3 regions of the Citrobacter braakii genome follow, and region 1 is predicted to be linked to each of the others. Evidence: riboswitches for the same ligand, from Rfam matches in the RefSeq annotation. Region 1 holds a riboswitch; each other region holds the start of a gene.
The links. A riboswitch is a leader RNA that binds a small molecule or an ion and turns the genes downstream of it on or off. The one in region 1 is predicted to bind cobalamin.
Positions count from the first base shown of each region.

Region 2: it holds a riboswitch for cobalamin, as region 1 does, so the genes downstream of both, btuB (TonB-dependent vitamin B12 receptor BtuB) here and GFC06_RS13270 (cobyrinate a,c-diamide synthase) in region 1, are expected to answer to the same signal.
Region 3: it holds a riboswitch for cobalamin, as region 1 does, so the genes downstream of both, GFC06_RS19335 (ABC transporter substrate-binding protein) here and GFC06_RS13270 (cobyrinate a,c-diamide synthase) in region 1, are expected to answer to the same signal.

Region 1 covers NZ_CP045771.1:2,872,758-2,875,031, reverse strand. The annotation lists gene GFC06_RS13270 (cobyrinate a,c-diamide synthase) at 1-911, opposite strand, end outside; cobalamin riboswitch at 1,000-1,174, opposite strand; gene pocR (transcriptional regulator PocR) at 1,507-2,274, opposite strand, start outside.
Region 2 covers NZ_CP045771.1:718,988-721,261, reverse strand. The annotation lists gene trmA (tRNA (uridine(54)-C5)-methyltransferase TrmA) at 1-835, opposite strand, end outside; cobalamin riboswitch at 951-1,137, shown strand; gene btuB (TonB-dependent vitamin B12 receptor BtuB) at 1,203-2,274, shown strand, end outside.
Region 3 covers NZ_CP045771.1:4,082,630-4,084,903, reverse strand. The annotation lists gene GFC06_RS19340 (FecCD family ABC transporter permease) at 1-9, opposite strand, end outside; gene GFC06_RS19335 (ABC transporter substrate-binding protein) at 76-1,131, opposite strand; cobalamin riboswitch at 1,353-1,576, opposite strand; gene GFC06_RS19330 (GNAT family N-acetyltransferase) at 1,804-2,274, opposite strand, start outside.

The sequences.
Region 1 (2,274 bases):
TCAGGATAGCCGCCCCCCAGCCAGATCATCTGACAGTCGGGTAAACAGGTGTCGTGCAACGGACTAAAACGGACAATTTTAAGCCCCGTGCGCTCCAGTAGCGCAATGTTGTCCGGGTAGTAGAAATTGAACGCTTCGTCATCGGCGATGGCAAGCGTTAGCCCTGCTCCGGCGTCTGCGGCGGGCAGCGCTGGCCATTCACCCGCAGGAAGCGTGTCTAACTGGCTTAATCTCAGCAGCGCGTCGATATCAAGGGTTTGCTCCAGCGTCGCGGCAAACGCCTGCCACGGCTTCTGGTTGATAACCGACTCACGCGCGGTAACCAAACCCAGATGACGCTCAGGAAGCGCAACGCCTTCCATACGGGGAACGTAGCCTAAGACGGGTACAGCGCAGTAACGCTCAATCGCCACTTTCAGGAGCTGGTAATGCGTTTCGCTGTTAACCCGGTTAACAATAACGCCGGCAATATTCAGGGTTGGATCAAAATGCTGAAACCCCATTACCGTCGCGGCGATCGAGGTGGAAACGGCTTTGCCATCAACCAGTAGGATAATCGGACAGTCTAACTGTTTGGCCATCGCGGCGGTGCTGCAGTAGTTTGGGTCGGTGCCGTATCCATCATACAACCCCATAACGCCTTCAATAACGGCGATATCCGCATGTTGCATGTGCTCGCGAAATAAAGCATTCAGGGTGGGGACGGGAAGCATGAAGCTATCAAGATTGCGGGAAGCAGTGCCGCATACCGAGGTATGCCAGCCGGTATCAAGGTAATCGGGGCCTACTTTGCAAGGCTGGACGCGTAAACCGCGTTTTTTCAACAAGCTCAACAAGCCCAGCGTCACCGTGGTTTTACCACAGCCGCTTCCGGTACCTGCAAGAACAAAAGCGTGAAAATTGGCCGCCATACCCTGATCCTGTTCAGGGTGGTAGGGGTGTAAAGATACCCAGTCTCTCGACTGTATGCATCTGAACCACCCACTTCCCACCGAAGTTGTTGGTAGTCACTGACAGGCAGGTCTTCTGGCTTAGCGTCATCCTCACCCGTCCTTCCCAATCTTGCGATCAGTGGTCAATACGGGGTCGTCAGCATCACAGCAGCGGGGGCTGCGGGGGATTCTCACCCCCTTCCCTACCACAAATGTGGCAAACCTGTCAGTTCAAGAGCCTGATTAATTAAGCTCTCTGTTATGAGGTAAATTCACGACCTCATGACAATAATTCAATTTAATATCTTGCCGGGTTCATTCAACCAATTACCTGGCATAAACCCACTTATTCATATGCTCGCATTCTGAATGAAAGTGCCAACAAAGAATAAAGAAAGTCATTCACAGAGACACTGTATCTCATCACAAAAATAAAAACTGGTGCAGTTTATCCCTCTAATACTATTATTTTGTTGCGCTATGACAATTTATTGACTGCTGTCGCTACTTTTCATTTTATAATGACTGGCATAGCGCCCTATATCAAAAATCGGCAATAGCAAAATATTGCCATTTAAGCGGATTCGCCACGTGAAATGACATTTATTTGCTGGCGAAATGCCTGCGGCGTGACCTGATACGTTTGACGAAAAACTTTGCAAAAATAACTGGTTTGCGAAAATCCTAAATTACGCGCAATGCTGGCTATGCTCCAGTCACTGTGGCAAAGCAGCTCTTTTGCACTGGCCATTCGCTGCTGGTTTACCCATGCGTTAAAACCGATACCATGATATTTTTTGAACAATTTGCTGAAATAGTAAGGGCTAAGGTAAACATGAGAGGCGACATCCTCCAGACGCAATTCGTCTGATAAATGCGCATCAATATAGCGCAGTGCTTTTTTCATTTTGCTGTCATGAGGATTGGTGCTGCGGTTAGCGCGTACTGGCTCTGACTGCTGCGGGTTATCTTTGATAACCACAAAATTAAGTTGTTTCTTAAGGCAATTTTCTACGATGAGCTTCAGCAGATCCGCTGAGGCGATGACTCGCGAATAGTCCATTTCCGGTACATTACGAAACTCGTTGACCAGTTCGGGATCGGCTTGCCAGCGGTCATCTACATTCAGAATATCAACCAAACCAACATCGTTACTTAAGCGTACCTGGCCACAAAGTACAAACCCTACCAGGTGCCCCGCAATGACCAGCGGAATTGAGAAATCGGTAAGTCCGGCGTGACAGCGATAGATGCAGGGTTGATCGGATTTAGAGGCTTCCAGCCCTCCACAGCGATCGCTCATACGACAACGGGTACTGTGCTGAGGATGCTGACGCATCAA
Region 2 (2,274 bases), 2.2 Mb from region 1:
CGCGAACCCCGTTCATCGCCTGAGTAAACTCTTCGGCCGCCATGCGGATAATTTGTACGTTATCAATATGGTTAGCCGCAATGTTGTATTGCGCAGCAGCCACGGACGGTTTAGCGATTTCAGTGGCCAGCACGCGGTTGAAGTTTTGTGCGAGGGCTAACGAGAAATTGCCATTGCCGCAGTACAGCTCAAGCAGGTCGCCTTTTGATCCCCTGGTGACATCAATCGCCCATTCCAGCATCTGAATATTCATGGCGGCATTCGGCTGGGTGAAGCTGTTCTCAACCTGGCGGTAGATAATCTCTTTACCCGCAACCGGCAAGCGTTCGTCAATGTAATCCTGGTCCAGCTCGATTTTGGTTTTGGTTGCCCGGCCAATCAGATGCACGTTCAGGTTTTGCGCCCGTAACGCATCCCGCAGCGCTTCAGCTTCCTGACGCCATTCATCATCCAGCTTTTTATGGTACAGCATCGATACCACCGCCTGATCGCTCAGGGTAGTGAGGTAATCAATCTGGAACAGTTTGTGGCGCAGGACGTGGTTGTTGCGAACGCCGTCGATCATTGCCGTCATCAGCGTGTTGATAAGCTCGCTGGCCGCCGGGAAACTGTCGACGCGGATACGGCTTTTGGTCTGGCTGTCGAACATGATGTGGTACAGATCATCCCCGTCATGCCACAGACGAAATTCCGCGCGCATACGGTAGTGGCTGACCGGCGAGCGAAACACTTCCGGAGCCTGTGCATAAAATGGCGTCATTAAGCTCTGCAGACGCACTACTTTTTCAGCTAACTGGGCGTCGTACTGTTCTGTCGGAAGGTGTTCGGGGGTCATGATGCGTCCTGAAAAATAAAAGTACGCGGGGATTGTAGGGATTGCTCAACAGATGTCCAGTCATTGATGATTTCCGATATTGTGATGCGCGGTCTGGACACCAGGTTGTAACAAACTGTAGCATCCGTTTTCCGGTCCAGTGAGTTAAAAGGGAATCCAGTGTGAATCTGGAGCTGACGCGCAGCGGTAAGGAAGGTAGGAGATGAGCGCACCTGGTGCAGACACTGCGGCTTGCCGTGGGAAGTCATCATCTCTTTAAGTTGCCTCCAAGCCCGAAGACCTGCCGGCTAACGTCGCATCTGGTTTTCATCATCGCGTACTATCGGTGGGACCTGCGGCATCCTTCTTATATTGTGGATGCTTTACAATGATTAAAAAATCGTTGCTGTGCACGGCGCTGTCCGTCACAGCATTTTCGGGTTGGGCGCAGGACACTAGCCCAGATACTCTCGTCGTCACTGCCAACCGTTTTCAGCAGCCTCGTAGCGCTGTACTTGCCCCTATCACCGTTGTTACGCGTCAGGATATCGATCGCTGGCAATCCACTTCCGTCAATGATGTGCTTCGCCGCCTGCCGGGCGTGGATATCGCCCAATACGGTGGTATGGGACAAAATTCGTCTATTTCTATCCGCGGCACCAATGCCAGCCATGTGCTGGTGTTGATTGACGGCGTGCGTCTGAACCTGGCAGGGGTTAGCGGCGCAGCCGATCTTAGCCAGTTCCCAGTCTCGTTAGTGCAACGTATCGAATACATTCGTGGGCCGCGTTCGGCGGTTTATGGTTCTGATGCGATTGGCGGTGTGGTGAATATCATTACCACGCGTGAAAAGCCGGGGACGGAACTCACTGCCGGTGTGGGGAGCAATGGGTATCAGAATTATGATGTCTCAACCCAACAACAGCTTGGCGAAAATACGCGCGTCACATTAATGGGCGATTATGCCTATACCAAAGGTTTTGATGTTGTCGCATACGGTAGCACTGGCTCTCAGGCTCAGCCCGACAAAGACGGTTTCTTAAGTAAGACGCTGTATGGCGCGCTGGAACATAACTTTTCCGATACATGGAGCGGGTTTGTTCGCGGCTACGGCTATGATAACCGAACAGATTATGACGCGTATTATTATCCTGGGACGCCGTTAGTGGATACCCGTCAGCTCTATAGCCAAAGCTGGGATGCCGGGCTGCGCTTTAATGGCGAGCTTATCCAGTCGCAACTGGTTTCCAGCTATAGCCATAGTAAAGATTACAACTATGATCCGGATTATGGCCGCTATGACTCCTCGGCCACACTGGATGATATGAAGCAATATAATGTTCAGTGGTCCAACAGTATGGTGCTTGGTCACGGTAACGTAGGCGCAGGTGTTGACTGGCAAAAGCAAACCACGACGCCTGGCACCGGGTATGTCACGGACGGTTACGATCAGCGTAATA
Region 3 (2,274 bases), 1.2 Mb from region 1:
ATCACTCATGATTATCTGCGTTCCTGAGTAACGGAGATGCGCTATACCGTGTGAGGATATAGCGCAAAACGTAGATTAATGAGCAGCCTGCGGATGTGCTAAGCCATATTCAACAAGGGCATCAGCCAGTTTTTCCACACCATCAATAGTTCTGATCCCGGCATTCATGGTCTGTACGTCAATGACCGGTAGATGGTTTTCCTTGACGGCAGGAACCAGTTTGGCGACAGGATCGGACTTGAGGTATTCCATCTTGACCTTCCAGTCATCCGCCGGGAAACGGCGACGGCTCATCTCACCGAGCACAATGAGTGAAGGATTCGCTTTTGCGATGGTTTCCCAACCCACCGTTGGCCACTCTTCAGCAGAATCAATCACATTCTTCACTCCCAGCGTTTGGGCGATCCATGCCGCCGGACCAAACTTCCCGGCAACGTAAGGGTCAAGCTGGAGGTCGGCGCTTGAGAACCAGAACACGGCGGAAACATTCTCATCCATTCCGGTAATTTTGTTTTTCGCTGCGGCTTCACGTGCTTTAAGGCTGGCAATCAGCGCCTCGCCTTTATCCTGAACATCGAAGATTTTCGCCAGATCGGCGACTTCCTGATACACCATGGCAATATCAAACATGCCCTTACGGACACCATCACCACCATCTTCGTTATCTTTCGCACAGTCAGCTGGCGCGGTGTAAACGGGAATTTTTAGTTCACTAAACTGTTCGTAAGAGGCAACCGTGCCAGCAGGGCCGATTTGCCACTCAAACTGACTGGCGATCAGATCCGGTTTTTTCGCCACGATCCCTTCAAAACTTGGAATATTTTGCGCGATAACGGCGACTTTTTCGTTTGCTGTTTTATAAGCCTCCAGTACCGGGCCAAACCACAGCGAAGTACCCACGACGCGATCGGCCAGCCCCAGTGAATAGAGAATCTCGGTACTGTTCTGACCCACCGTCGCCACGCGCGTTGGTGCCTGATTGAAGGTAATATCGCGGCCACAGTTTTTAATCGTCAGAGGATATTCGGTTTTTGCTGCCTCGGAAAAACCGGAAGTAAGCAGGAGAGCAGTCGTGCCAAAAATAGCCAGAAGCGTTTTTTTAGAGAAGTAAAAGGTAGAATTAGCGTGCATTATCATCGTCCCGTTGATGCCAGAATCTTAAGGTCTGGTCATGGCTTATTTCATTCCATATATCGGGAGGAGACATGAAGATAGATGACATTGAATCGTGAAATTTAAGAATGAAGATATGCAAAAAATGCAAATAAGCTTTACTCAGCCAAAATCTTATTCATAAATACACTACCGCTTGCGTCAAATAATTCATCCCATGGACCATCCCGTCCACTCAATGGCATATACCTTTGACAGCAGGTCTCCTGACTCACGGTAATCAGAATATCGGCCTTCCCATAAAGATGAACTTTACAGTGACCTGTGGTTTATGAGCCACACAGGGATATTCTGCATCCGCCTACAGTTGCGGGGGCAGTTATGGAATTGAATTGAATAATTCTCACCATATTCCTATTCATATACAAAAATGTAATGAAATGCTGTCGAAAGCGACTCTAGCGGCAATTGTTAACAAGGTCAACCATAGAGGGCAAGAGATGAAAGGCAGTGGTGTGGGGAAAAATACCCATTTAATACAGTGAGTTATGATTTTGTTGGTTACTGCGATGTTGTAAATGAAAATAGCAACAGGAAGCTAAATGAGAATTGGTTGATATTGATCAAATTACACGCATGCTGAAATTTCTGTGTATGAAACATATTGATCACCATCAAAAGTTCCGCATATCAGCGCTTGACACTTTTTTGTGTACTCTCCATATGTACCAATTGCCACTCATCCTGCATATCCATAATCACATTAAAATTGTTACGCAACCAGAAATAATACCCTCCGGGTAAAAAATGATGTGTGTGGAGATACAAAGTCTTATATTGATGTTTCTGACAGAATACCTCAGCTAAAGCAAACAACTGACTTCCGATCCCCTGTCTGCGGTAGCGCTCATCCACGTAGCAACGACAAATTTCCGCCGTTTCAGACAAGTTATAGCGACCACGTAGTTCAGTAATACGATCATCATATTGACATACCGCCAGTGTAGCGATTAATTCCTGGTTTTCACTCCACGCGCAAAGTAATGAATTCCTTTCCTGCAAGATATACTGTTGTTCGAGATCAAAGAGATCTTCTTCGGCAGAAGGCATGGCTCTACCGGCATTGAAGAATAAATTAAGATGCTCAACAAGAAACGACTG